DNA from 4 places in the Shimwellia blattae DSM 4481 genome. Region 1 is predicted to be linked to each of the others. Evidence: predicted binding sites of a transcription regulator. Region 1 holds the regulator's gene; each other region holds the start of a gene.
The links. Region 1 encodes CRP, which controls carbon source genes, mostly activating them, when cyclic AMP is high. Its sites were predicted from a motif close to ATGTGANNNNNNTCACAT; they were not measured.
Positions count from the first base shown of each region.

Region 2: bhsA (multiple stress resistance protein BhsA) is a predicted target of CRP. The motif match lies at 1,377-1,394, and genes of this name have one in related genera.
Region 3: msrB (peptide-methionine (R)-S-oxide reductase MsrB) is a predicted target of CRP. The motif match lies at 2,864-2,881, and genes of this name have one in related genera.
Region 4: serC (3-phosphoserine/phosphohydroxythreonine transaminase) is a predicted target of CRP. The motif match lies at 3,571-3,588, and genes of this name have one in related genera.

Region 1 is NC_017910.1:289,002-296,441, forward strand. Features, by position in the region: gene pabA (aminodeoxychorismate synthase component 2) at 1-463, shown strand, start outside; gene argD (bifunctional acetylornithine/succinyldiaminopimelate transaminase) at 549-1,772, shown strand; gene crp (cAMP-activated global transcriptional regulator CRP) at 1,826-2,458, opposite strand; gene EBL_RS01240 (OsmC family protein) at 2,763-3,167, shown strand; gene EBL_RS01245 (phosphoribulokinase) at 3,214-4,113, opposite strand; gene EBL_RS01250 (YheU family protein) at 4,201-4,419, opposite strand; gene EBL_RS01255 (hydrolase) at 4,413-5,435, opposite strand; gene EBL_RS01260 (ABC transporter ATP-binding protein) at 5,539-7,440, opposite strand, start outside.
Region 2 is NC_017910.1:2,684,800-2,692,239, forward strand. Features, by position in the region: gene EBL_RS12575 (flavin reductase family protein) at 82-714, shown strand; gene mcbA (DUF1471 family periplasmic protein McbA) at 868-1,128, shown strand; gene bhsA (multiple stress resistance protein BhsA) at 1,443-1,700, shown strand; gene ybiB (DNA-binding protein YbiB) at 1,884-2,855, opposite strand; gene dinG (ATP-dependent DNA helicase DinG) at 2,884-5,034, opposite strand; gene rhlE (ATP-dependent RNA helicase RhlE) at 5,169-6,536, opposite strand; gene EBL_RS12605 (CerR family C-terminal domain-containing protein) at 6,789-7,440, shown strand, end outside.
Region 3 is NC_017910.1:2,404,231-2,411,670, reverse strand. Features, by position in the region: gene EBL_RS11380 (MipA/OmpV family protein) at 1-106, shown strand, start outside; gene EBL_RS11375 (D-hexose-6-phosphate mutarotase) at 158-1,042, opposite strand; gene gapA (glyceraldehyde-3-phosphate dehydrogenase) at 1,663-2,658, opposite strand; gene msrB (peptide-methionine (R)-S-oxide reductase MsrB) at 3,000-3,413, shown strand; gene EBL_RS11360 (YeaC family protein) at 3,465-3,743, shown strand; gene pncA (bifunctional nicotinamidase/pyrazinamidase) at 3,796-4,443, opposite strand; gene ansA (asparaginase) at 4,454-5,470, opposite strand; gene sppA (signal peptide peptidase SppA) at 5,559-7,409, opposite strand.
Region 4 is NC_017910.1:2,577,432-2,584,871, reverse strand. Features, by position in the region: gene pflB (formate C-acetyltransferase) at 1-335, opposite strand, end outside; gene focA (formate transporter FocA) at 389-1,246, opposite strand; gene ycaO (30S ribosomal protein S12 methylthiotransferase accessory factor YcaO) at 1,642-3,411, opposite strand; gene serC (3-phosphoserine/phosphohydroxythreonine transaminase) at 3,688-4,776, shown strand; gene aroA (3-phosphoshikimate 1-carboxyvinyltransferase) at 4,849-6,135, shown strand; gene cmk ((d)CMP kinase) at 6,311-6,997, shown strand; gene rpsA (30S ribosomal protein S1) at 7,163-7,440, shown strand, end outside.

The DNA of each region.
Region 1 (7,440 bases):
GAGCCTTGACGAGATAGCCGCCATGGGGCCAGAGAAGCTGGTTATCTCCCCGGGCCCCTGTACCCCGACCGAAGCGGGGATCTCCCTGGCGGCAATTACGCATTTTGCCGGGCAGCTACCCATACTCGGTGTCTGCCTGGGCCACCAGGCCATAGCCCAGGCGTTCGGTGCCCGTATTGTGCGGGCCGGGCAGGTGATGCACGGTAAAACATCGCCGGTGACGCATCATCATCAGGGGGTTTTTCATGGCCTGAATAACCCGCTGACTGTCACCCGCTACCACTCGCTGGTGGTGGAGCCCGGCTCCCTGCCGGACTGTTTCGAGGTGACCGCCCGTAGCGATGACGGTGAAATTATGGGGATCCGCCACCGGGAGTGGGATCTGGAAGGGGTGCAGTTCCACCCGGAAAGCATCCTCAGCGAGCAGGGCCACGCGCTGCTGGCCAATTTCCTCAGGCGCTGAATTTTTATTGCCATTAAATGATTTTTTATGCATATTTTGTGATTATCTTTTCATGTCGCAGTACGCATAAAATGGATGGTCACGAATGGCAACTGAACAATCAGCAATTACCCGCGCTACTTTTGATGAAGTTATTCTGCCGATTTATGCGCCGGCAGAATTTATTCCGGTAAAAGGCCAGGGAAGCCGGGTGTGGGATCAGGCCGGGAAAGAGTATATCGATTTTGCCGGGGGGATCGCGGTGACCGCGCTGGGGCATTGCCACCCGGCGCTGGTGGCGGCGCTGATCGACCAGGGGCAGACCTTATGGCACACCAGCAATGTCTTCACCAATGAGCCTGCCCTCACTCTGGGCAAAAAACTCACCGGGGCCACCTTCGCCGAGCGCGTGGTGTTCCTGAACTCCGGGACAGAGGCGAACGAAACCGCGTTTAAACTGGCCCGCTACTACGCAAGCACCCGCCACAGCCCGTACAAAACCAAAATTATCGCTTTTCACCACGCCTTCCATGGCCGCTCACTGTTTACCGTGTCGGTTGGTGGCCAGCCTAAGTATTCCGATGGCTTCGGGCCGAAACCGGCCGATATTGTCCATGTGCCGTTTAATGATTTAGCCGCCGTGAAAGCGGTCATCGATGATCATACCTGTGCCGTTGTGGTGGAGCCTGTCCAGGGGGAGGGCGGGGTCTGCGCGGCAACGCCGGCGTTTTTGCAGGGGCTGCGTGACCTGTGCGACGAGTACCAGGCCCTGCTGGTCTTTGATGAGGTGCAGTGCGGCATGGGCCGCTGCGGCGAGCTGTTTGCTTATATGCACTACGGGGTGACCCCGGACATTCTGACCAGCGCCAAAGCGATTGGCGGCGGCTTCCCGGTGAGCGCCATGCTGACCACCGAAGAGATAGCCTCTGCCTTCCATGTGGGCTCGCACGGCTCCACTTACGGGGGCAACCCGCTGGCCTGTGCGGTGGCGAATGCGGCATTTGATATTATCAACACGCCTGAGGTGCTGGGCGGTGTTCACCATAAACGGGATCTGATGGTGAAGCATCTGCACCGTATCGACGAGCAGTACGATGTCTTTAGTGATATTCGCGGTATGGGGCTGCTTATTGGCGCCGGGCTGAAGCCGACATTCCGGGGTAAGGCGCGGGATATTCTGTACGCCGCGGCAGAGGCCGGGGTGATGGTGCTCAATGCCGGGCCGGATGTGATGCGTTTTACACCGGCGCTCAATATTGACGACAGGGATATTGACGACGGGATGGCCCGCTTTGCGGATGCGGTTGCCCGGGTGGCTCAGGGCCTGTAGCAGGCAGAAAAAAGGCGCGTTGCCGGTGGCACGCGCCCTGTAAGACGGCGGGATTAACGGGTCCCGTAAACGACGATGGTTTTACCGTGGGCAGAGATCAGGTTCTGATCTTCAAGCATCTTCAGGATGCGGCCTACGGTCTCGCGGGAGCAGCCGACAATCTGGCCAATTTCCTGACGGGTAATTTTGATCTGCATACCATCCGGGTGGGTCATGGCATCCGGCTGTTTAGCCAGGTTCAGTAAGGTCTGTGCGATACGACCGGTCACATCCAGGAAGGCCAGGTTACCCACTTTTTCTGAGGTGACCTGCAGACGGCGGGCCATCTGTGAAGAGAGGCGCATCAGGATATCCGGGTTAACCTGAATCAGCTGGCGGAATTTCTTATAGGAAATTTCAGCAACTTCACAGGCTGTTTTGGCGCGTACCCAGGCACTACGTTCCTGACCTTCTTCAAACAGACCCAGTTCGCCGATAAAATCGCCCTGGTTCAGGTAGGACAGGATCATCTCTTTGCCTTCTTCATCTTTGATCAGAACGGCAACGGAGCCTTTGACAATGTAATACAGGGTTTCCGCCTTTTCGCCCTGATGAATCAGCGTACTCTTCGATGGATACTTATGAATGTGGCAATGGGACAAAAACCATTCGAGAGTCGGGTCGGTTTGCGGTTTGCCAAGCACCATGCGCAATTATCCTCTTGTTATCTTGACTCCAAAGCGCGGGTTCTGCCGTCTCTGGGGCTGCAATCGTTAAATAATCCCCACCCTGGGGTAACCGGCAGAGGGTCTGCCTCTGTGAACTGATGTTCCTGTTCGCGTATCCGCATTGTGCGGTGGGTGTATTGCTACACATCCTGGTTGTTTTAGCATAGGTTTCCGAAAGTGTCTCCTGTTGTCTCGCTTCAGCTTGACCCAGGTCGTCTTCTGTTGCCTGTTTTCTTTCAGGCGCATACCCTTGTAGAAAAGTTTTGTCCACGGAGTAATAAAAATGCAAGCAAGAGTTAAATGGGTTGAGAGCCTGACATTCCTCGGGGAGTCCGCTTCCGGGCATCAGGTTTTGATGGATGGCAACTCCGGCGATAAAGCGCCAAGCCCGATGGAGATGCTGTTAATGGCCGCCGGTGGCTGTAGCGCCATTGACGTGGTGTCTATTTTGCAAAAGGGCCGCCAGGATGTGAGCGACTGCGAAGTGAAGCTGACTTCGGAGCGCCGTGAAGAGGCACCGCGCCTGTTTACGCATATTAATCTGCATTTCGTGGTGACCGGCCATGAACTGAAAGACAGCGCAGTGGCGCGCGCGGTGGAGCTGTCTGCGGAGAAGTATTGCTCAGTCTCGCTGATGCTGGGTAAAGCGGTAAATATTACCCACTCCTACGAAGTGGTTGAGAAGTAACAGAGTGTACCTGCCGGGCAGTGCGTAACAGATTGCCCGGCGGCACTTAGCGAATCTCCGGGCGCTGTAGCCCGCCGTCGGTAATTTTCTTCCCTTCCATAATGCGCTGCACCAGCGGCAGCATAATCAGCTCCATTGCCAGCCCCATCTTGCCGCCAGGCACCACCAGGGTGTTGATATGCGAAATAAACGAGCCCTGCAACATGGCCAGCAGCCAGGGGTAATCGATATTCTCCAGGTTGCGGAAGTGGATAACCACGAAACTTTCATCCAGCGAGGGGATACCCTTTGCGGCAAAGGGGTTGGAGGTATCCACCGTTGGCACCCGCTGGAAATTAATATGGGTGCGGGAAAACTGCGGGGTGATGTAGTTGATATAGTCCTCCATGGAGCGCACCACCGACTCCATCACCGCCTCCCGGGAGTGCCCCCGCTCGCTGGTGTCGCGGATAAGTTTCTGGATCCATTCCAGGTTCACAATCGGCACCACCCCCACCAGTAAATCCACATGGCGGGCTACGTCGTTGCTGTCGGTCACCACGCCGCCGTGGAGCCCTTCATAAAAGAGCACGTCGGTGGGTTCGGCAATGGGCTGCCAGGGGGTGAAGGTGCCCGGGGTCTGGTTCCAGGGGACCGCTTCATCATAGGTGTGGAGGTATTTGCGAAATTTACCGCGCCCGTGCTGGCCATATTCGGTGAAGGTCTGCTCCAGCAGGCTGAAATCGTTCGCCTCCGGGCCGAAGTAGCTGATATGGCGCCCGAGATCCCGGGCCTTGCGGATTGCCATATCCATTTCCGGGCGGGTATAGCGATGGAAACTGTCCCCTTCAATTTCTGCCGCGCGCAGGCCAAGCTGGGAGAAAATTTTCCTGAAGGCCAGGCTTGTGGTGGTAGTACCGGCACCACTGGAACCGGTAACGGCAATAACCGGGTGTTTCGCAGACATAACGACAGCTCCTGGGTTAGCAAACAACAGGCAAGTAAGCGCACTAATGTAGTATGCAGTATAGCTGGTCGCCAGGGGGGCGCGGGGCTATCCCCGGAACTGTGAGCGGGGCATTATATTAATGGTTTCATGCAGTTCAGACCAGACCAGCACCGCTTCGCCGCTTTCCAGCTGGCGCCTGACATCGGCGACTTTTTGCGCGAGGGAACGCTCCTGTTCACCATAATCGGTCCCTTCCCGTAATACAAAGGATTCGAGAAGATTCTCCAGGGTGTCGGGATCCAGCTGCTGCCAGGGAATTAGCATGAGGGTTTGTCCAGATAAGTGTGTAACCAGGCCGGAATGCGTTTTTCCAGCCACATCTCCGGCTGACGCCAGCTACCGCTAATGAACCCTACATGGCCGCCATGTTCTGTGAGCTGGTATTCAATATTTGCCGGTAATCCGGACGGATCCGGGATCACGTGGTGGTCCATAAAGGGATCGTCTTTGGCGTGGATCATCAGCAGTGGCCGGGTGATATTGGGCAGTAACGGCATGGCGCTGCACTGGCGGTAGTAGTCCAGCGCATCGGCAAAGCCGTGAATTTTCGAGGTGATCAGGTCATCAAACTCTTTGATGCGCCGCACTTTGCGCAGCCGCGAAAGGGGAATAGGCAGCGAGCCCGGGTAGGCTTTCAGCTTGCGCGAGGCATTGGCTTTGAGCAGGTTGAGCAGGTAGCGCTGGTAGAAGCGTGAAAAGCCTTTTTCCATATGGTAGCAGCACTGCTCCAGCATCAGCGGGGCGGAGACAATCACCCCGGCATCCAGCCGGCAGTCACGGCCCTGGCGCGCCATCAGGCAGGCCAGCATATTGCCCCCCAGTGAATAACCCACCGCCGCGGTGGGCACCTCCCCGTAGCGCTGCGCCATCCACTCCAGAAAGTAGCTGCCGTCTTCCGTTTCGCCGGAGTGGTAGATGCGCTCTGCGCGGTTGGGGATGCCGCTACAGCCGCGAAAATGCATCACGACACCCAGCCAGCCTGCCTGCTGTGCCGCATGGATAAGCCCGTGGGCATAGGGGCTGTGCAGGCTGCCTTCCAGGCCGTGAAATACCACCAGGCGCGGTTTATGGCGGGCCTGTTCCGGGTCTTCACTCCAGGCGAGGTCGATAAAGTCCCCGTCCGGCATGTCGAGACGTTGCCAGTGGGGACGAAACTGTAAGCGCCGGCGTAACAGGCGGGGCAGCATGGTTTGCAGATGCGGGTTACTCAGCCCCGGCATGGGGACAAAGTCCGCTGCGGGGTCGGCGAATGTTAGCGTTGTCGGGCAGGTTTTATCCATATTGCTGATTATTTTTCGAATCGAACTCTCTACTATACCGGGCCATCACGGGGATGGTTATGGAATTGGTGTCATTGCCTGCCCGGGGGCAGGCATGGCGTCATTACGCCTGTTGCTGAAGCATCTGCTCCAGCTGTTCCTGGGCGTCCAGCCAGTCCATTTCGCAGTTTTCCAGCTCCGATTTCGCCTGAGCCTGTATCTGCAGGCATTCTGTCATTTCCGCCTTGCGGGATGGCTCATAAATCGCGCTGTCGCCAAGGCGGGCTTCCGCTTCTGCCAGGCGGGCGTTGAGCTTTTCCATCTGTTTTTCCAGCTGGGTGATTTTCTTACGCAGTGGCTGGGTCTGGGTGCGCAGCTCCGCCTCCCGGCGTTTCTGATCTTTACGGGCCTGGGCGCTGTTGGCGTTGTCTTTTGCGGTGTCGGCTTCGCTGCTTTCCTGCTTCTGGCTGTCGCTCAGCCACTGCTGGTAGTCATCCAGATCACCGGCGAACGGCTCGACTTTGCCGTCGTGCACCAGGTACAGGTCATCCGTGGTGGAGCGCAGTAAGTGGCGGTCGTGCGAGACCACCACCAGCGCGCCGTCGAAATCGATCAGCGCCTCGGTCAGGGCCTGGCGCATGTCCAGGTCCAGGTGGTTTGTCGGCTCATCGAGCAGCAGTAAATTGGGGCGCTGCCAGACGATAAGCGCCAGCACCAGGCGGGCCTTTTCGCCCCCGGAGAAGCGGGCAACTGCCTCGCTGACTTTATCCCCCTGGAAACCAAAGCCCCCCAGGTAGTCACGCAGTTGCTGCTCCAGCACGTTGGGGGCCAGGCGCACCAGATGCTGAAGGGGGGAGTCGTCCGGGCGCAGGTATTCCAGCTGATGCTGGGCGAAGTAGCCGAGCTTGATCCCTTTGGCAAGGCCAATGTCGCCGTGCATGGGGGCAAGCTCACCGGCCAGCAGTTTGATCAGCGTTGATTTACCGGCACCGTTGCGGCCCAGCAGGCCAATGCGCGAGCCGGGCACCAGGTTGAGCTTGATGGAGTCCAGCACGACATGCTCCCCGTACCCGGCGGAGACCTTCTCCATGCGCAGTAGCGGGTTGGGCAGGCTTTCCGGCGGGCGGAAACTAAAGTGGAACGGGTTGTCCACATGGGCCGGGGCAATCAGCTCCATACGCTCCAGCATTTTGACCCGGCTCTGGGCCTGTTTGGCTTTGCTGGCCTTGGCTTTAAAGCGATCAATAAAACTTTGCAGGTGGGCCACTTTTTGCTGCTGGCTTTCATACAGCGACTGCTGCTGGGCCAGGCGCGTGGCGCGTTGCAGTTCGAAGTCGCTGTAGTTGCCCGTGTATTCGAACAGGTTTTCCTGCTCGATATGCAGAATTTTCCCCACGATAGGATCGAGAAAGTCCCGGTCGTGAGAGATAAGAATCAGGGTGCCGGGGTAGTTTTTCAGCCATTTCTCCAGCCAGATGACCGCGTCCAGATCCAGGTGGTTGGTGGGTTCATCCAGCAGCAGTAAATCGGAGCGGCAAATCAGCGCCTGGGCGAGGTTAAGGCGCATGCGCCAGCCCCCGGAAAAGTCGCTGACCGGCTGCTCAAGCTGCGGGTTGCTGAACCCCAGCCCGTGTAACAGGCTGGCGGCGCGGGAGCGGATAGTCCAGGCGCCGATGGCGTCCAGCTTGCCGTGGATGGTGGCAATGGCGTGGCCGTCGTTACGCTCGTTGGCCTCGTTGAGCGCTTTTTCCAGCTGCCGGTACTCCCGATCCCCGTCAATCACATACTCCAGGGCCGGAACGGCAAGGGCCGGGGTCTCCTGGTTTACCCAGGCCAGTTGCCAGGTCCCGGGAAAGGTGACGCTCCCGCCATCTGCGCTGATTTCGTCCTTCAGCAGGGAGAGTAATGTGGATTTGCCGCAGCCGTTTTTACCCACCAGGCCCACCTTCTGACCCGGGTTAATAGTGGCAGAGGCATTGTCCAGCAGAACGCGGGTGCCGCGACGAATTTGTAATGAGGAAAAAAC
Region 2 (7,440 bases), 1.8 Mb from region 1:
CTGTCAGGTCGCGTAAGATACCTGCTGACAGCGGGGCGGTAAACTGTTCCGCATACAATAATCAGACAAACGGAGCCTGCAATGACCCGTCGCTACTATTATGAGCCCGCAAAGGGCCACGGTTTACCTCACGATCCCCTAAACGCCATTATCGGGCCCCGGCCCATTGGCTGGATCTCCTCCGTCGATCCCCTCGGGCGCAATAATCTGGCCCCTTACAGTTTTTTCAACTGTTTTAACTACCGCCCGCCGATCATCGGTTTTTCCAGTAACGGCTGGAAAGACAGCGTCAGCAATATTATTGCCACCGGGCATTTTGTCTGGAATCTGACCACCCGCGACCTGGCAGAAAAGATGAATGAAACCTCCGCAGCACTGCCCCACGGGGAGGATGAGTTTATCCGCGCGGGCTTAACCCCCCTGCCGGGAACCCGGGTGCCGTCACCGCTGGTGGCCGAAAGCCCGGTGAATTTTGAATGCCGGTTATCACAACATCTGCAACTGACCAGCGCCGCCGGTGAGCCGGTAGACACCTGGCTGGTGCTGGGAGAGGTCGTCGCCGTACATATTGATGAGTCGCTGCTGGAAAACGGTATTTACCAGACAGCGAAAGCCCGGCCCGTATTGCGCGCCGGTGGGGCGGGCGCCTACTACAGTATTGATGAAAGCCAGCGTTTTGACTTACTGCGTCCGGGTGCCCGCAGGCCCGGATAACCCATCTTCCATTTACGACTAACGGACCAGGGTTGTCATACCGAAATAGAACAAAAGAGTGAGGGATTTTTACTACCCGGCCCCCGGCAGGCACCTAAACTTAGTAGTGTCAGATTTGTGGTTCTGATAGCACTATCGCCAAGAGGTGTAAAAATGAAAAAACTGCTTTTAGTCGTTACCGCCGCGCTGCTGGTCAGCGCCGCGCACGGCAGTTTTGCCGCACAGACACTCACGCAGGAACAGCTGGGGCAGCTTCATAAGGCCGGAACGGTCTCTGCCAGTGGTGCCAGCAATCTTGATGATCTGCAGGCCCAGCTTGCCGAAAAAGCCCGACAGGAAGGGGCAAAAGGCTATGTGATTACCTCCGCCGGGGGGGAAAACAAAATGTTCGGTACGGCTAATATCTACAAGTAGCCTGGTGCGGTGTCCCTTACGGACCGCCCTTCTTTGGGAAGGGCGGAATTCACCAGTCGTTTGTTTTCTTGCGCATTATTTCCTTTCGCGTGCTTATCATAATGTGCGCAATAAAAACATAAGATCATAATCACCCATGAAATTATCAGCGTGGTAGTTTATTTCCCATATAAATCAAATGATTAAAAGTTGTTCAAATTATTAGAACGAGGTCATCAATTCTACTTAGTTTTATCTTTCTGCAAAAAGTGTGAACATAATCACATCAACGGGATAACCCCCCGTTTTACAGAATAAATGCTGAGGATAGAACCATGAAAACGACTAAATATGTTGCTGTAACCGCCCTGCTCTCCATGCTCTCTTTCGGTGCTTTTGCCGCTCAGCAGGTTGACCATGCTCCGGCGAACAGCCAGAAAATAGGGGTTGTTTCCGCTTCCGGCGCCACCAACCTTGATCAGCTCCAGAGCGAGCTGGCCGCTAAAGCCGCCAAAGCGGGCGCCTCTTCTTATGAAATTACCTCTGCATCCGGTAATAACCTGATGCACGGTACTGCGGTGATTTACAAATAATCACGCAAGTGAATGTGTTGAGTTAATTCTGTGTCCTGCGGCCAGTGAAAGATAGCGGTCTACCCAACCGCATTCTGAAGGCCTGCTATATGCCTGCTTTACCCTTGATATCCCTTGGCCCGCAATGATTGCGGGCTTTTTTTTGCCTGGCGTTAACCTATGCCGCCATGTTACGCAGGGCCCCTACACAAACACCTGATTTACGCGATCCAGCGCCAGGCTGAGATCCGGCGCATCGCCGGTGGCGACAATACAGCAGGCCATCTGTAGCTTCAGGGCATCCGGCACCGGCTCAACCCCGGCCAGGCAGCGCTCGCTCCAGCGGGCGGTGATTTCCGCGTCTTTATCTGCCGGTAGCGGAATATCCTCCACCACAACGTTCTCCTGGCGCTCGCACAGTACCCGTGTTCCCTGCCCGGTAATCAGGCTTATCTGCGGGCAGCGCTGTGGATTGGCGTACACCTCCCCTTCAGTGCCGTGCATCAGCAGACCGCGCCCTCCGATATCAGTAAAGAAGCGCGCCACCTTCGGGACATATTCCGGGTGGGAGACGCTGGCTAAACGCAGCGCCGCGTCTTCGGCAAAAGGGGTCGCCAGTTTCGCCAGGGTATGGGCGCTATTGCGCACCCCCATCCGCCAGCGCAAATCAAGCTGCTGCGCCAGCGGCGGGCAGAGCACATTAACCGGCAGCCACACCGGGTGGTGGGAATCCAGCCGGGCCTGAGCCTGGCCTGCGTGCTGTGCGGGCGCAACCCCCAGCAAGTCAAAAATCGTTTCGGAAATGACCCGGGTGGGATCCCGGGTCACCCCGTGCACCACCACCGGATAGCCCAGCTTATTCAGCAACAGCGCCAGCAGCGGTGTCAGATTGGCCTGTTTACGGGCCCCGTTATAGCTGGGGATCACAATCGGCATCGGCTTACCGGCAGGCGGGGTGAGCCGGATACAGCGCTGCCGGACAGCCTGGTAAAAGCCGCGCAGTTCGGCCTCTCCCTCTCCTTTGATTCGCAGGGCAATCAGTATGCCCCCCAGCTCCAGATCCGGCACCTCGGCGCCCAGCATCCGGCTGTAGAGCTCCCGGGCGGTCTCCAGACCCAGATCCCGGGCATGATTCTTACCACGGCCAATTTCTTTAATTATTTTACGGTAGTCCACGGCATCGCTCCCTTGTTAGTGAGCGTCGCTAGCGTTTGCGGCGCTTACGGGTTGTGACGGTTTTGGCCTTCACTATAGCCTCCGGCACTTCCGGTTGCGAGAGGGGAAATACCGGCAGCGCATCCAGCAGCCGCTTACCGTAGTTTTTGGTCAGTAACCGGCGGTCATAAATGATAACCTCCCCCCAGCAACTGTGGCTGCGGATAAGCCGCCCCACTTGCTGAATAAGGTTAAACGAGGCACTGGGCAGGCTTTGCACTTCAAAGGGATAGCGCTTCAGGCTTTTCAGCCACTCCCCTTCAGTCACCACCGGCGGGCTGTCTACCGGCGGAAAGGCAATCTTATGAATATGCACCTGGGTGAGGTACTCCCCTTTGAGATCCAGCCCCTCGGCAAAGGACTGTAGCCCCACCAGCACGCTGGTTTCGCCCTTTTCGATACGTTTACGGTGCAGCTCCACCAGCCGGTAGCGGGGTTTATCCCCCTGGACCAGCAGCGTCAGGCGCAGATCGGTCACAAAGGTCAGAAAACACTGGAGCGCACGCATACTGGCAAACAGCACCAGCATGCCTTTATGCTCCCCTTTTGCCAGCTCCTGGCGAAAGAATGTGGCCATCTCCGCCAGATGCAGGGGCTCGTTATCGATGGACGGCTCATAGCGCATCCGGGGGATCAAAATCTTCCCCTGATCCACATGGTGAAAGGGCGACGGCAGGCTGACAAACCGGTCCCCGGCTTTCTCTTTCAGGCCGCTCAGCTCCTGGAGCCGGTCAAACCGGTTCAGGGAGCGAAGCGTCGCCGAGGTGACCACCACATGGGGCACACTGCGCCACAGTAGCTTTTCCAGCTGATCGCTGACCCGGATCCCCACACAGTGCAGATACAGATGGGGCTGGCCCTCTGCCAGCTGGCGGCTCACCCATTTGGATACCGGTGCCCCGGATGCCTGGACCATTGCCGCCAGTTTCCACAGCTTACTCTGGGCCTCAAAATGGCCCAGCGCCCGGTTCATCTGCAGCAGCGCCCGGTGCAGGCGCACAATATCCTGCTGGCCGGTGCGCTCGCTCAGATCGTTCAGCAGCGCTTCTGCCAGGCCGCGCAGCCCGTCGGTCAGCTTCGCCAGCCGCTGAGCATGGGCGAGGATCTCTTCCGGCAGTTCGCCCATCGGGAAGCGGTATTCGGCCTCCTGCTGTGGGGGCAGTAGCTGGCTGAACACCTGGTTAAGGGCCCCCAGCAGTTCGGCGACCTCATCACAGTGTTCGCTCAGCCGCTCCGGATTTGCCAGCGGCGGCATGGATTTGGGGCGAAACTGCTCCCGGCAGGTGGCGACCAGCTTAATAAACAGATCCAGTTGCAGGCGAACCCAGCTGCCGGTTATTTCGGCGCTCATCTCCAGGGCATCCCGGGCGACATCCGGCAGGTGGTGGCCTTCATCAAGCACCAGCAGCATATTTTTGGCCTCCGGCAGTACCGCGTCGCTCTCCAGGGCGGCCATCACCAGGGCGTGGTTCGCCACGACCACTTCTGCCTCGGTAATGGCTTTGCGCGCCACAAAAAACGGACACTCCCGATACCAGTGGCAGTTACGCCCCAGGCAGCTGGCTTTATCGGTGCTGAGCCGCGCCCACAGGCTGTCTTCAATGGTTTTGTGGCTGTGATCGCGCAGACCGTCCCAGCGGTAGCTGGCGAGGTCGTTTTGCAGCCCGGCACACAGGGTCTGCTCCGCCTGGCTTGCCGGGGCCATGTCATCGTCCAGAAAGGCCAGCAAATCCCCCTGGTGGTCAGCATCGCCGCAGGCGAGCATCGACAGGTTGCGCGGGCACACATAGCGCCCGCGACCAAAGGCTGCGGTAAATTTAAGTTCGGGGATAATTTTGCCCAGCAGCGGCAAATCTTTACTGAAGATTTGATCCTGCAGCGCCACATTGGCGGTACTGACCACCAGGGTTTTTTGCTCATCACGGGCCAGCGCAATGCCGGGGATCAGGTAGGAGAGCGTTTTCCCGACCCCGGTCGGCGCCTCAATAGCCAGATGGCGGCCCTCTTCACCGGCCAGGGTTTTTGCCACCTCGGCAATCATCTGGCGCTGGGGCGCACGGGGGATAAAGTCCGGAATTTGTTGCTGGAGCGCCTTATACCATGCGCTGATTTGCGCTTTTACCGCCGCAGAGAGAGCCATGTCATAACCACTAATACTGTATAAACAACCACTATATTGCCACTTTTTGCCGCCGTGGCGTACCTTTTTAACCGCAGGATGCGTAGCGCTACGCAAAAGAAAAAGGCCAGGGTCACTGGCCTTAAGAGAACAATTTACTGTGCGGCTGCCGGTTTACGCGGCGGGCGGCGGCGCTGCTGGGGTTTGGCGCTGGCCCCGTTACCACCACGAGCCCCTTCCCCACGGGGAGTGCCCTGGCGGCGATCGCTCTGTCCGCTGCGCGGCTGGCCCTGACCACCGTTTGCCGGGCGTCGATCGCCACCGCGACCCTGGCCCTGACCACGGCCCTGGCGGCCATTCTGGATAGGCTCCGCTTTAATGGACGGATCCGGCTCATAGCCCGGGATCGCCATGCGCGGAATTTCGCGCTTCAGCAGGCGTTCAATATCGCGCAGCAGTTTATGCTCATCCACACACACCAGCGAGAGCGCCTCACCGGTGGCGGCCGCACGGCCGGTACGGCCAATACGGTGCACATAATCTTCCGGTACGTTGGGCAGCTCATAGTTAACAACCCAGGGCAGCTCTTCGATATCCAGTCCGCGGGCGGCGATATCCGTTGCCACCAGCACGCGAATCGCGCCGGATTTAAAATCAGCCAGCGCCCGGGTGCGCGCGCCCTGGCTCTTGTTCCCGTGAATAGCGGCCGCGGTGATACCGTCTTTTTTCAGCTGATCCGCCAGATGGTTGGCCCCGTGTTTTGTCCGGGTGAACACCAGCACCTGCTCCCAGTTATCCCGGCCAATCAGGTAAGAGAGCAGCTCGCGCTTGCGTTTCTTATCCACAAAGTGCACGTGCTGGGTAACCTGTTCAGAAGCGGTGTTGCGGCGCGCCACTTCCACCTCTTCCGGGTTATGCAGCAGTTTACCGGCCAGCGATTTAATCTCATCCGAGAAGGTGGCAGAGAACAGCAGGTTCTGGCGACGGGCAGGCAGTTTTGCCAGGACCCGGCGAATATCATGGATAAAGCCCATATCCAGCATCCGGTCGGCTTCATCCAGCACCAGAATCTCCACACTGTCGAGGCTGACCGCGTTCTGGTGTTCCAGATCCAGCAGGCGGCCCGGGGTGGCGATAAGCACATCCACACCGCCGCGCAGTTTCATCATCTGCGGGTTAATGCTGACACCGCCAAACACCACCAGGGAGCGGATATTCAGATAGCTGCTGTACTGACGAACGTTTTCCCCCACCTGAGCCGCCAGCTCACGGGTTGGGGTGAGGATCAGCGCCCGCACCGGGCGACGCCCTTTGGCGTGGGGCTGATTATTAATTAAGCGTTGTAATAATGGCAGGGTAAAACCCGCCGTTTTCCCGGTACCGGTTTGGGCACTGGCCATCAGATCGCGACCGGCAAGAACCACCGGAATAGCCTGACGCTGGACCGGGGTCGGTTCGCTATAACCGGCTTCCGCCACGGCACGTAAAATATCCGGATTTAACCCGAGGGATTCAAAAGACATAACTGCTCCAGACCCGCCCCGATTGTCCAACTGACAATGTAGTTTCCGGGGGGATGTCACTGGCCAGAACTTCGGCCTTAAGGGGGCACAAACCACTGTGCCGTGTAGCCGCGTAGTGTAACACCGTTTGGCGCATTCAGGCTAATTTTGCGTGTTTTGTCACATTTTTAGCCGGAGGCCCGCCCCCACTGGACAAGCCGGAAATCGGGGGCTAGAGTTAGTTAATCAAACGATTGACTAAGATTTTTATCTATGAGCAATACACCGCCGACCTCCCGCGGGGAACAGGCCCGCAACCAGCTTATCCATTCGGCCCTTAACCAGTTTGGGGAGTATGGCCTGCACGCCACCACCCGGGATATTGCCGCCGGGGCCGGTCAGAATATTGCCGCCATTACTTACTACTTCGGCTCAAAAGACGATTTATACCTCGCCTGCGCCCGCTGGATTGCCGGTTTTATCCAGCAGAATCTGGCGGTTTTTCTGCCCCAGGCCCGGCAACTGCTGGCCGCCAGTGAGCCAGACCGCCCCGCCATCCGGGCGCTGATTCACCAGTGGGCAAATCAGATGCTCCACCTGCTGACCGCCAGGGAAACGATCAATATCAGCCGCTTTATCTCCCGGGAGCAGCTCTCCCCGACCAGCGCCTACCGGCTGATCCACGACCAGGTGATCGATCCGCTGCATATCACTTTTACCGCCATGCTTGCCCGCTACACCGGCCGCCAGGCGGATGACGTAGAAACCATTCTTCACGCCCAGGCCATGGTCGGGGAGATCCTCACCTTCCGGTTACTGCAGGAGACGGTCCTGCTGCGCACCGGCTGGAAAACCTTTGATGAAGAGAAGACCCGGGTTATCTGCCGGGTGGTGAATCAGCATTTTGATTTGATACTCCAGGGGT
Region 3 (7,440 bases), 2.0 Mb from region 1:
CGGCACCGGGCGCTATACCCACCTGAGCGATGAGCAAAAAGACAGCCCGATGGTCGGGAAATCCTGGACGGGTATTTTGTCGACCGGGGTAACGTACTCTTTCTGAGTTTGCCCCTTCAGCATCAGGCCCGCATCTGCGGGCCTTTTTACTTGTGGCTTAGTTTTTTACTACGCGGATAATCTGGGTCAGCAGGGAGGGGTGTGCGGCAGTCACTTTCTGGGGCTCGGTAGCGACGGCGCTCTCCACACAGACAAAGGTTTTATAACCGTCGTCCGGCATATCCGTCATGCTGGCAGACAGTGCCGGGCCCGGGTTCCAGCCCACCACGTTCAGATTATGGCGATGCTCCACCTCGATAGTGCGGCCAAGGCTCGGATCCTGGATAACGCTGAGGCTGTTTGCGTTCAGATAGACCCGGTCAGTACGGTCCGGGAAGGTCTGAATGCCGTCTGCCAGGCTGCCGATTTGCGCATTATTCACCTTATCGATATAGCGATCGCCCAGGCCACTGACTGAAACGGTACTGATATCGCCCACATTGAAGTAGGTGTGCAGGGCGCTGGTGGTGGTGAAATTGCCGTGTGCGCCAAGGGTCATTTCACAGGTTGCCCCCAGTTTGTACTGGGCGGTGAGGGTAAAATCGTGTGGCCAGTAGCGGTGGGAATCTTCACTGCTGCGTAATTCGAAGGTCAGCACTACGCCGCTGGCGTCTTCGCTGTGATTGATCAGCGTCCAGGGCAGGTTGCGGGCAAATCCGTGGGCGGGCAGATCAGGCTGTGCCGCCGGGCCAAACCACGGCCAGCACACGGGTACACCACCGCGGATGGCAACCCCTTTCTGAAACGGCGTGTTGCCGCTGAGCCAGAGCACGTCTTTTTCACCGGCAGGCTGCCAGCTCAGCAGATGGGCGCCCTGCAGTGCAACAGAGGCGCGTACTGCCGGGTGATCCACCACAATGACATCCAGCTCGTCTTTGCGGCAGCGCGACAGGGACGGGGTGATTTTTTCCAGAACCGGTAGTGCAAAAATTGATTTAATCATTCAGAAAACCCTCGGTATAAGCATAAAAAAAGGCGACCGAAGTTGCCTGTCTTTATTTATTGAATTCAGCAGGTTACTGTTTTATTCGCAGCATGATTACAATATTCTACACCAGAAAACCACACCAGACAGCAGTGATTGGGGTAATTGGGGCAATTTGCCGATATCCGGAAAAGAAAGCCTCGTTTTCAGGGGGCGCGGATGAATTTTTTAATGACAGATCGTTAGCCGTTATGTTGCTGAAATCCCCTCTGCGCTTTGACATAGCGCTGTATCGGGAATAGACTAACAACCGTTAGTAGGTGTGATGCACGCTCTGGTTGAGGCTTCTTAAACCAGTAAGCGGCAAACAAAGTATTAAACAAGAAAGCCCGACCTCACCAGTTGGGTTTTTTTGTGCCTGTAGCCCCGCGCACGCCGTTATTGCTCTGAAAGCGCTTGTCGCTTTGATTGAGCTGATTCTGGCCTGCTTACCGTAAGCAACCAGGAAACGTAAGTAAGGCCACCGGCTCACCCCCGGTGGCCTTTAATATTTCGGCTCCCGGATGATGCAGGACGGGCCAGAACAAATAAAAAAGGCGACCGAAGCCGCCTTTTGTTGATCAGTTGCTTAACTCGCCTTATTTGGAGATGTGAGCAATCAGATCCAGAACTTTGTGAGAGTAGCCAGTTTCGTTGTCGTACCAGGAAACCAGTTTCACGAAGTTGTCGTTCAGTGCGATACCGGCTTTGGCATCGAACACGGAAGTGCAGGTTTCGCCGTTGAAATCGGTAGATACAACGTCGTCTTCGGTGTAACCCAGAACGCCTTTCATTGCGCCTTCAGAAGCGGCTTTCATGGCTTTCTTGATTTCTTCGTAAGTTGCTGGTTTAGCCAGACGTACAGTCAGGTCAACAACAGATACGTTCGGAGTCGGAACGCGGAACGCCATACCAGTCAGTTTGCCGTTCAGTTCCGGCAGCACTTTACCTACTGCTTTAGCAGCACCGGTAGAGGACGGGATGATGTTCTGGGATGCGCCGCGGCCGCCGCGCCAGTCTTTGTGAGACGGGCCATCAACGGTTTTCTGAGTAGCGGTGGTTGCGTGAACAGTGGTCATCAGCGCTTCAACGATACCGAAGTTATCGTTAACCACTTTTGCCAGCGGAGCCAGGCAGTTGGTGGTGCAGGAAGCGTTGGACACGATGTCCTGGCCTGCGTAGGTGTCGAAGTTAGCGCCGCGAACGAACATCGGGGTGCTGTCTTTAGACGGACCAGTCATAACCACTTTTTTCGCGCCAGCGGTGATGTGTTTACGGGCAGTCTCGTCGGTCAGGAACAGGCCAGTTGCTTCAGCAACAACTTCAACGCCTGCTTCGTTCCACTTCAGGTTAGCCGGGTCACGTTCAGCGGTAACACGGATTTTTTTACCGTTAACGATCAGATGACCGTCTTTCACTTCAACGGTACCGTTGAAACGGCCGTGAGTGGAGTCATATTTCAGCATGTAAGCCATGTATTCAGCGTCTAACAGGTCGTTGATTGCAACGATCTCGATGTCAGAACGTTCCTGAGCAGCACGGAAAACAATGCGACCGATACGGCCAAAACCGTTGATACCTACTTTGATAGTCATATATTCCACCAGCTATTTGTTAGTGAATAAAAGGTTGGCTGTAAAATTACAAAAACCTTTGGCAGCGTCAAGCGGAATCGTGTCAATCATTGCGACAAATCAAACGTCTGACCACGTATTATTCAACTTATTCCACCTGACAACGTGACAGCCTCCATCCATATGGGGACGGAGGCGTCGATTTTAAAGAGGGAAATGCATAAAAATGTGATCAGTATCACAATTGCATTTCTGCTCAGACAACCACACAGAATTAACATCAAATGCGTTTGGTGGCTGTTAATAGTTTGTTAGAATAGAAGGGATAATGTTATCTGTCTAACCCGAATAAGATATCTCTTATGAGCCGATTCGAACCCCCTGAAAATTTAAAGAAAACCCTGAGCGATGTGCAGTTTTATGTCACCCAGCAGCGCGGTACAGAAGCGCCTTTTAGCGGGCGTTTGTTACACAACAGGCGCGACGGGCTCTACCACTGCCTGGTGTGCGGGGCGCCGCTGTTTACCTCACAAAGTAAATTCGACGCCGGTTGCGGCTGGCCGAGCTTTTTTGAGCCTGCGGGGGCAGATGCTATCCGCTATCTGGAGGATAACTCGCACGGTATGCGGCGGGTGGAGATTCGCTGTGCGAACTGTGACGCCCACTTAGGGCACGTATTCCCGGATGGCCCACAGCCCACCGGCGAGCGGTATTGTGTTAACTCCGCCGCGCTCAGTTTTACTGACAGCGCCGACGGTGAGAAAATCAATGGCTGAAGAAACGATTCAGCAAATTATTCCATTCACCCCTTTTCATGGAGCTGAACCGTGAATATCGACGATATGATTGCTTCTCTGACTCCGGACATCTATCAGCGTCTGGTCACCGCCGTAGAGCTGGGAAAATGGCCCGACGGGGTCGCCCTGACCCCGGAGCAGAAAGAGAACTGCCTGCAACTGGTGATGCTGTGGCAAAGCCGCAATAACCACGAGGCCCAGCATATGACGCTGAACACCCGGGGCCAGATTGAAATGAAAAGTAAGCAGCAGCTGAAGGCGGAATTCGGTGGGGCGCCATCGCCTATTGCCACCCTGAAACCGCAATAAGCTGAAGCGGTGCTGACGGCGGCGTAACATGAAGCCGCCGTCAGCCGGTGGTTCAGCAGGCGGGGTGGGTGTCCAGCCAGTCGGCAAGGGTATACAGGGTCGCCCCGGCGGCGGCCATCTCCTGAAAGGCCAGCGCGCTGTCCTCAGGGGCGATATTCACCCCCCGGCAACCGTCGGTTATTACGTCGACCCCGTAGTGCAGCGCCAGAGCGTCGAGCACGGTAAATTTCACGCAGTAGTCCGTTGCCAGCCCGAGCACCACCAGGTGGTTTATCTGGTGTCGGGTCAGCCAGTCGCTGAGCCCGGTCTGCTGGCGGTGGCCGTTATCAAAAAAGCCGCTGTAGCTGTCGATTTGCGGATCCTGGCCTTTATCTATCGTGACCGTGACTGCTGACCCGTTCAGCAGCGGGTGCAGTTGCGCGCCGGGGCTGTGCTGAATACAGTGATCCGGCCACCATGTCTGGGGCAGGCCGTCGAGCTCGCCCCGGGTGTATGGCGTAGTCTGGTGGGTGCTGGCAAAGCTGCCGTGGCCCGCCGGGTGCCAGTCGCGGGTTGCAATCACCGGGGCATTTTGCCCGGTGAACGCCGCAATAAGCCGGTTGGCGACCGGGATAGTCTCATCGCCCCGGGGAACGGCCAGCGCCCCTCCGGCACAAAAGTCATTCTGTAAATCAACCAGCAGTAAAGCAGTCTGTTTCATGGGGGCTCCGTCAGTCGTCCGGGGTGAGTTCGCCGCGCAAATTCGTGGTCATGGCCTGGCGAATCTGATCCACGCTCAGCCCGCGGCTGAACAGGTAGTGCAGTTTGGTCAGGGCGGCTTCAACCGTCATATCGTAACCGCTGATAACCCCCGCCCGGGCGAGGGCGTTGCCGGTGGCGTACCCGCCCATATTGACCTTGCCGGAGATGCACTGAGTCAGGTTCACCACGATTATCCCGCGCTGGCAGGCTTCTGTCAGGGTGGCGAGGAAGGCCGGCTGCTGGGGCGCATTCCCCACCCCGTAAGAGCGCAGGATCAGTGCCCGTACCGGCTGGCGCACAAAGTTGCGCACCACATCGGCAGAGATCCCGGGGTAAATAGTCACCACCCCGATAGGCTGTGGGGTGATCGGGTGGACGATCAGCGCGCCGCTGTGGGCCGGTGCCGGGGGGGTATTTAAACGGCGGATGTGGATCCCCGCCTCCAGAAGCGGCGGCAGATTTGGCGAATCAAAGGCGTCAAAACCGTCCGCGTGGGCTTTGGTGGTGCGGTTACCCCGGTACAGGCGGTTATTAAAAAACAGGGTCACTTCGTTAACCGGGTAGTTGGCCGCCACGAACAGCGCATTGAGCAGGTTGATTTGCCCGTCGGAGCGCAGCTCTGCCAGGGGGATTTGTGAGCCGGTCACAATCACCGGTTTGCCGAGGTTCTCCAGCATAAAAGAGAGCGCCGAGGCGGTAAAAGCCATGGTGTCCGTGCCGTGGAGGATCACGAAACCGTCGTAATCGTCATAGTTGGCCCGGATATCATCGGCAATATGCTGCCAGTCCTGCGGCGTCATATCGGATGAGTCCATCAGCGGCTGGTACTCGTGAATGGTGAAATCCGGCATTTCCGGGCGGTGAAATTCCGGCATCAGCGCCAGCTGGCGCTGTAAATGGCCGGATACGGGTACGTAGCCGTGATCAGAGCGCTGCATACCGATGGTGCCGCCGGTATAGGCGACATAAATGGATTTTTTTTCCATAGCTTACTCGGGCCTGTAATAAACAGCCGCAGTATAGAAGGGCACGGGGAAAAAAACAGCCCGGTCGTGACCGGGCTGCTGCGTTTGGTTATTTGATATCCGCACAGTTAAGGCAGTAGGCATAGCGATCGCGCGGGTCGTTAAACAGGGTGAGTTTATCACTCTCGCTTTTGACCGCACTGGCCGCCTGCGCCAGCGGTGCCGGTAAGGCAGCGCTGAGCGCCTGGGGCAACATGGCGCGCACGGAGCCATTCAGGCTACTGAACACCATATCCAGCATCGACGTCTCACCCTGGTAGTAAGACAGGGACCAGGTTTTCAGTTTTGCCAGCTCAGCGGCTTTTGCCACCGCGTCGTCAAAGTCACCCAGGCTGTCTACCAGACCGTTGTTTTTGGCGTCCTGGCCGGTCCACACGTGGCCCTGGGCTATCTGGTCTATCTGCTCCGGGGTTTTATTACGTGACTTCGCCACCAGGTTAATAAAGCGCTGGTAGCCGTTTTCAATAGACAGCTGGATCATCTGCTGAACTTCTACCGGCAGCGCTTTGGTGGCGCTGATATCCGCCAGCGGTGAGGTGGATACCCCGTCCGTGTTGACCCCAATCTCCCGCAGGCTGTTTTCCAGGGTGTTAACCACCCCGAAGATACCAATAGAGCCCGTCAGGGTGCTGGGGCTTGCCACAATGTAGTTAGCCGGGGTGGAGATCCAGTAACCGCCGGAGGCAGCCAGCCCCCCCATGGAAACCACCACCGGTTTGCCCGCTTCCCGGGCGGCTTCCAGCTCTTCGCGGATAATTTCTGAGGCGTTGACACTGCCGCCGGGGCTGTTAACCCGCAGCACAATGGCTTTTACCGCCGGATCAAGGCGCGCTTCGCGGATCTGGTGGGCAGTGGTATCGCCCCCCACATTCCCCGGCGTTTCCTCGCCATCAAGAATGGCGCCGCTGGCATAAATCACCGCGATAGTGGAAGACTGCTGCGCCCGGGGTTTGACGGCGTAGTCATAAATACTGACGGCCTGGAAGGCTTTATCTTTCTTGTTCCAGCCAAATTTTTCCGTCAGGGCTTTTTCGACCTGGGCCGGTGTTGCCAGGGCATCCACCAGTTTATTGTCCAGAGCATAGCGGGCAGTATCGCCGGACAGCTTCTGTAACCCGGCGAGCATGGCCTGGGCACCCGGGAACAGCTGCTGGGTGGTTATCTGGCGGTTCGCGGCAATGGTGGACAGATAGTTCTGCCACAGCTCGCCTATCCAGCGGCTGTCTGCCTCCCGGGCCGCCGGTGACATATCGTCACGGATAAACGGCTCTACGGCAGATTTGTAGGTGCCTACCCGGAACACATGGGTGGAGACTTTCAGCTTATCCAGCAGCGACTTATAATAGAGGCCGTTAGTGGCAAAGCCATGCAGATCCACGGTGCCCTGGGGGGAAAGCCAGATTTTACTGGCGAAACTTGCCAGGTAATATTGCCCCTGGCTGTAGCTGTCTCCGGAGGCATAGACCGGTTTACCGCTGTCGCGGAATTCGCGCAGCGCCTTGCCGATATACTGCATGGAAGGCTGATCGCCCCCGGCAAAGTTTTTCAGATCCAGTACCAGCCCGGTGATATTGCGGTCGTCCTTCGCCTGGCGAATGGCATCGACAATATCAAACAGAGAGTTTTCCTGGAGCTTGTCGGTGCTGGAGCCAAACAGCTGGCGGCCAATGATCCCCAGCTTGTTGCTGACCGATGGCTTATCCACTACCACACCGGTAATGTCCAGCAGCAGGGCGCCGCGGGCCGTTTCCGGCGCAGGCGAACCGGCCTGCATCCAGATCCCGGCAGCCACCAGAACCAGAATCAGAAAGATAAGGTTAAAGACCAGGGAGCGAATGAAACTGAGCAGACGCCATGTCCATTTAAAAAATGCGCTGATGTAACGCCAGAGGGTACGCATGTCTTCTCCATACCATAGAATGTGATGTCCC
Region 4 (7,440 bases), 1.9 Mb from region 1:
GCGATCAGACCACGTTTCAGCGGAGCTTCAGTCTGCAGACCAACAACTTTTTCCAGATCCTTGTTGATATAACCAGCATCGTGAGAAATGATGGTGCTGATTACAGAGGTATCAAAATCAACAGGCGCGTGAGTGCTGTTTTCGATTTTGATGCCTTCCATGACTTTTGCCCACAGTTTGGTAGTTGCATCAGTTGCACCTGCCAGGAAGGACTCGTCACCTTCATAAGGAGTGTAGTTTTTCTGGATGAAGTCACGCAGGTTGACCCCATTCTGCCAGTCACCCGCAGTAAAACCTTCCCAGGCTTTAGCAAACATTTCATTAAGCTCGGACATTTAACACCTACCTTCTAGTGTGGATATCTTATTTACTACCCGGTGACGAAAACTCAGTGTTTATCGCCGCCGCGCAGGTAAATTACCCAGTAAGTCAACCCAACTAACAAACCGCCACCAATAATGTTCCCGATAGTTACCGGAATCAGGTTATCAGTAATGAAATTCGCTACAGTCAGGTGTGAAAAATTCTCCGGGGTGGACCCAATTGCTGTCCAGAACTCCGGCGTTGCGAAATCACGGATCACGATACCCATTGGGATCATGAACATGTTTGCGATACTGTGCTCAAAACCGCTGGCAACGAACATCGCTACCGGCAGAATCATGGCGAACATTTTGTCCATCAGGCTGCGGCCGGAGTAACTCATCCACACCGCCAGGCAGACCATCAGGTTCGCCAGAATGCCAAGGCAGACCGCCTCAACAAACGTATGATGCACTTTATGATCCGCGGTCTGCAGCACATTCAGACCCCAGGCACCATTTGCTGTCATATGCTGGCCGGATAGCCAAATCAGCGCCACAAAGAGCAGGGCCCCGACCAGGTTGCCAACATAAACGTTAACCCAGTTACGCGCCAGCTGTCCCCAGGTGATTCTGCCACTGGCTTTTGCTACGACTATCAAAACGGTTGAAGTAAACAGATCAGCACCGCAGATAACACACAGGATCAAGCCCAGTGAGAAGCATAGACCACCAATCAGCTTCGTGATACCGAAGGGCATAGCCGCGGCGCCGGTGGTTGCGGTGATGTAAAAAACGAAGGCGATAGAAATAAATACGCCAGCGGTGATTGCCAAATAAAATGTCGTTAACGGTTGTTTTGTTGCTTTATAGACACCAGCTTCTTCGGCGACTTTCGCCATCGCAGGAGGAAGCAATAGATCAAAAGGGTTGTCAGCTTTCACACTAACTCTCTCTTTATTAATTCGGCGACCAGATACTAACAAAGCATTATAGAGTAAAATTTGATGCAGATCATATGTCACCTAGCTAACGGGCCCGAAAAACGCAGGGTTATTGCTGATTTTCGGAGTAAGTTTTTGATTATCCTGATAAAAATAAATTTTAAAAATTATTATATATGTTGAAGATAGCCGGTGCTCCCTCCTGAAATAGTGAAAAAATATTGAATAATAATGAGTAAAGGTAGCAACACGGCCCGGGTTTGTTATTTTATTTACCCATGGTTAACCATGCCATTACATTTAAAACGTTATTACCCGTGGAATAAAAAAGACGGGGCAATTTTGCGCCCCGTAATATAGCGGATAGCCAGGAATTATCCTATACCAAAGTGGTATCAGGCCGGCTGTGCGGCTGCCCACCGGGCTTTGGCACGCTGCAGCTTCTCATAAGCGGCCAGCAGCGCCTGATGCGCCGGGAAGCCCTGCAGGTCATCACCTGCGGGCTGCAGCCCGTAGAACGGCGCTTCACCGCTGATTGCCGCGCTGGCGTCCTCTACCGTCTGGGCACCATACATACGCACAAACGCGTTCAGATACTGCAGCGGCTGGCGCTCCTCTTCTTCATTGAGCAGCAGAAGCGTTTGCAGGCAGCGGTAATAGTTGGCCCGCGCCGGGCTGAAGACCGAGCCGTTGAACTCCATGGTCCATTCCGTCCAGATTAGCGCCTGCTCCAGATCACCGCCCGCCAGGGCCAGCATCGCTTTGAGCTCACCGATGCGCAGGGTGTACCAGCCGTTATCCGGACCGGTCGCCAGGCCCAGCAGCTCGCGCACCCGGGTAAAATCGTCGTGGCCTTCTTCGTCTAATTGCTCAATCAGCGCCAGGTAGTCTGCTTTATCCCAGTTACTGCCCGGCAGGCTGAGGATCGTTTCGCGCAGATGGCTGCCCATATTGTTGTTCGCCAGCCACAGATCTTCTGCCGGGTAGATATCCGACATGCCCGGCACCAGGATACGGCAGGCGTAGACATCAAGATGTTCGTAATCGGCGATATAGACCTCTTTACCCTCAGCGCGGAAGATAGCCATCAGCGTGGCAAACTCCTGCTCCGTAGTGCCGGAGAAGTTCCAGTCCACAAACGGGTAGTCCGCATCCTGCTTAAACAGATCCCAGGAGATAAGACCGCTGGAGTCGATAAAGTGGGTCTCCAGGTTGGTGTGCTCGGCCACTTCTTCGTCATCAAACGTCGGCGGGGTGAACACATCGAGATCTTTCAGGCTGCGGCCCTGCAGCAGCTCGGTCACGGTGCGCTCCAGCGCCACGCCAAAGTCCGGGTGGGCACCAAAAGAGGCAAAGCAGGTGCCGTTTTGCGGGTTAAACAGCACCACGCAGATAACCGGGTATTTACCGCCCAGGGAGCCGTCATAGGCGAAGATCGGGAAGCCTTCGGCCTCCATGCTGTTGATAGCTTCCACCACCGCCGGGTAGCGGGCCAGTACCGCTTTCGGGATCTCCGGCAGGCTGATGGATTCGGCAATAATGCGGTTTTTAATGTAGCGTTCAAACACCTCAGACAACCCCTGAACCCGGGCTTCATTACGGGTGTTACCGGCGGACATGCCGTTAGAAACGTACAAATTGGCGATGATATTCATCGGAATATAGATGGTCTGATTATCCGACTGGCGGATAAACGGCAGGGCGCAGATCCCGCGATCGTCATTCCCGGACTGCAAATCCACCAGCAGGCTGGCGGCCAGCTCGTTATCCGGATCGTAGAAGGCACGCAGCTTCTCATCCAGGATCCCTTCCGGCAGGCTGTCATCTTCCGGCAGCGGGAACCACTTCTCGCTCGGGTAGTGGACAAACGGCCCGTTGGCGATGGTGTTACCCAGCCAGAAATCGGCAAAGAAATAGTTGGTGGACAGACGCTCAAAATACTCACCCAGCGCCGAGGCGAGGGCGGCCTTTTTGGTCGCGCCTTTACCGTTACTGAAGCACAGCGGGCAGTCTGTGTCGCGGATATGCACTGACCAGACATTCGGCACCGGGTTCAGCCAGGAGGCTTCTTCAATATTAAAACCCAGCGCGCTGAGTTTATGCCGGAAGCGGTCGATGGAGTCTTCCAGGGCGGCGTCTTTGCCGGGGATAAAGGTTTGAGTCATGGTTTTCACTTTTGTCGTACACAAGGCGCGCAATCATACGGGTTTTGCGGGCCCGGTGCTATTGCCGGAACAGGGCCGGAGACGATAAATCTGCCCGGCGTGATAACCCGGTTGCAGAGGTTTTAACCCCCAGCGGAGGATTTATCAGCGGATGCTATTGTGTGATTTGGGCCACAAATTCCCCCGGGGTGCGATTAGCCATTGCAGCCGGTGCGTCGCAATGATAAAACCGATAGCCACAGGAAAAACTTATCAATTCAGGTGTGGTGAGGGGAAATGACTCAGGTTTTCAATTTTAGCTCTGGCCCGGCAATGCTACCGGCTGACGTACTGCGACAGGCTCAGGAAGAGCTGTGTGACTGGAATGGCTTAGGCACCTCTGTAATGGAGATAAGCCACCGGGGTAAAGCGTTTATTGAGGTGGCAGAGCAGGCAGAAAAAGATTTACGCGATCTTCTGCATATTCCGCAGAATTACAAAGTTTTATTCTGCCACGGCGGTGGTCGCGGCCAGTTTGCCGCTGTGCCGCTGAACCTGGCGGGAAGCGCCGGGGTTGCTGACTATGTTGATGGCGGCTACTGGGCAGAAAGCGCGGCGAAAGAAGCGCAAAAATACCTCACCCCGAATGTTATCGATGCCTGCACCACGGTAGACGGCCTGCGCGCCATCAAGCCGATGAGCGAATGGCAGCTGACCAAAGGCGCGGCATACCTGCATTACTGCCCGAACGAAACCATCGACGGGATCGCCATTGATGAGACCCCGGCATTCGGTGACGACGTCACCGTGGTGGCCGATTACTCGTCAACCATTCTCTCCAGCCCGCTTGATGTCAGCCGTTTTGGCGTGATTTACGCCGGTGCCCAGAAAAATATCGGCCCGGCCGGGCTGACGCTGGTTATCGTGCGTGAGGATCTGCTGGGCAAAGCGAACATTGCCTGCCCGTCCATTCTCGACTACACGGTGCTGGCGAAGAACGACTCCATGTTTAATACGCCGCCAACCTTCGCCTGGTATCTGGCGGGCCTGGTGTTCAAATGGCTGAAAGCCAAAGGCGGCGTTGCGGCAATGGATAAAATTAACCAGCAGAAAGCCGAGCTGCTGTACGGCGTTATCGACAACAGCGATTTCTACCGTAACAGCGTGGCCGCCGCCAACCGTTCGCGGATGAACGTCCCGTTCCAGCTGGCGGACAGCGCGCTGGATGCGGTGTTCCTTGAAGAGTCCTTTGCGGCGGGTCTGCATGCCCTGAAAGGGCACCGGGTGGTGGGGGGCATGCGTGCTTCCATCTATAACGCCATGCCGCTGGAAGGGGTGCGCGCCCTGACCGACTTTATGCAGGACTTTGAGCGTCGTCACGGTTAATCCTGACTGTTCTGGTCTACCCCGCAGTGCTCGCTGCGGGGCTTCCATTTTTTACGTGAGACTTTTCCCTCTATGCAGGAATCCCTGACCCTCCAGCCCGTTGCGCTGGTCAATGGCACCATTAACCTTCCGGGTTCAAAAAGCGTATCGAATCGCGCGCTGTTACTGGCGGCGCTGGCACATGGCACCACCACGCTTACCAATCTGCTGGACAGCGACGACGTCCGCCATATGCTCAATGCCCTGAAATTACTGGGCGTATCTTATACCCTCTCAGACGATCGCACCCGCTGTGACGTAACCGGCAACGGTGGTCCCTTACAGGCCAGCGGCGCGCTGGAGCTGTTTTTAGGCAATGCGGGCACCGCCATGCGCCCGCTGGCAGCCGCACTGTGCCTGGGCAACAACGATATCGTGCTGACCGGCGAGCCGCGGATGAAAGAGCGGCCCATCGGCCACCTGGTGGATGCCTTACGCCAGGGCGGGGCGCAGATTGACTATCTGGAGCAGGAAAACTACCCGCCGCTGCGCCTGCGCGGTGGATTTACCGGCGGCCAGGTCAGTGTGGACGGCAGCGTATCGAGCCAGTTCCTGACCGCACTGCTGATGGCAGCCCCCCTGGCCCGGGAAGAGACGATCATTGATATCAAAGGTGAGCTGGTCTCAAAACCCTATATTGATATCACCCTGAATCTGATGCGCACCTTCGGTGTGCAGGTGGAAAACCAGCAATACCAGCGCTTTGTGGTACGCGGCCAGCAGCAGTACCACTCCCCGGGCCACTACCTGGTGGAGGGGGATGCGTCGTCGGCCTCCTATTTCCTCGCCGCCGCCGCCATTAAAGGCGGAACCGTTACCGTTACCGGCATTGGCCGTAACAGTGTGCAGGGGGATATCCGCTTTGCGGATGTGCTGGAAAAAATGGGCGCCACCATCCAGTGGGGGGATGATTTTATTGCCTGCACGCGCGGTGAGCTGAACGCCATCGATATGGACATGAACCATATCCCGGATGCGGCCATGACCATCGCCACTACCGCGCTGTTTGCCCGCGGCACCACCACGCTGCGCAATATTTATAACTGGCGGGTCAAAGAGACCGACCGCCTGGCGGCCATGGCAACAGAGCTGCGCAAAGTGGGGGCCGAGGTGATTGAAGGTGACGATTTCATCACTATTACGCCACCGGCGCACCTGACCTTTGCTGAAATTGGCACCTATAATGATCACCGTATGGCGATGTGCTTCTCGCTGGTGGCGCTCTCTGACACCCCCGTGACCATCCTTGATCCGAAATGCACCGCCAAAACCTTCCCTGATTATTTTGCACGTCTGGCCGGGATCAGCACCTTAGCCTGATAACCACTGGCCCTGTTCCGGCAGGGCCAGACACGTATCCGCAAGGCCGGGTGGTTTTCTCCTATAATGATCGTTTTCGCAATGATATTGCCACCCAGAGGTAACAGTCCCGGAGGTTGCGGCGTATAATGCGCGCCGAAATGGTTCACCTGCATTCTCAAAAAAGGAGAGAAAGATGGCAGCACATGCTCCGGTAATCACCATTGACGGCCCCAGCGGCGCAGGGAAAGGCACCTTATGCAAGGCGATGGCAGAGGCGCTCCAATGGCATTTACTGGACTCCGGGGCCATATACCGGGTACTGGCACTGGCCGCACTGCATCACCGGGTTGATGTGGACAGCGAAGAGGCCCTGGTTCCCCTGGCCGCCCACCTGGATGTGCGGTTTATTTCCAGCAACGGGAAACTGGAAGTTGTCCTTGAGGGTGAAGATGTCAGCGGTGAAATCCGCACCCAGGATGTGGCGAATACCGCATCAAAAGTGGCGGCTTTCCCCCGGGTACGTGAAGCGCTGCTGCGCCGTCAGCGGGCGTTTCGTGAAACCCCGGGCCTGATTGCCGATGGCCGCGACATGGGCACGGTGGTATTCCCCGACGCCCCCGTGAAAATTTTTCTTGATGCCTCTTCAGAAGAGCGGGCCCAGCGCCGCATGCTGCAGTTGCAGGAGAAGGGTTTTAGTGTTAACTTTGAGCGCCTTTTGGCCGAGATAAAAGAGCGTGACGAGCGCGATCGTAACCGTGCGGTGGCGCCTTTAGTCCCGGCAGAAGATGCTTTAGTGCTTGACTCTACGCGATTATCTATTGAGCAAGTAATTGAAAGAGCGTTAGAATACGCCCGCCAGAAACTGGCGACTGCGCAATAACGCGCGGCTGAATTTGTCCGGAATTGCCCGGGGAGCGTGCTTCCTGAGCAATTCCGGTTATAGTTTTAGTAGTACCTGTCGCAATGGATTGTTGGCAGGCATTTAAACAACCCCATCCGGCATGGAGCCAGGTGGACGTTAAATTTAAAGACCCTAATACTAAACATGACTGAATCTTTTGCTCAACTCTTTGAAGAGTCCCTGAAAGAAATCGAAACCCGCCCGGGTTCAATCGTTCGTGGTGTTGTTGTTGCTATCGACAAAGACGTAGTGCTGGTTGACGCCGGCCTGAAATCTGAGTCTGCCATTCCGGCTGAGCAGTTCAAAAACGCCCAGGGCGAACTTGAAATCCAGGTTGGTGACGAAGTTGACGTTGCTCTGGATGCAGTAGAAGACGGTTTCGGTGAAACCCTGCTGTCTCGTGAGAAAGCTAAACGTCACGA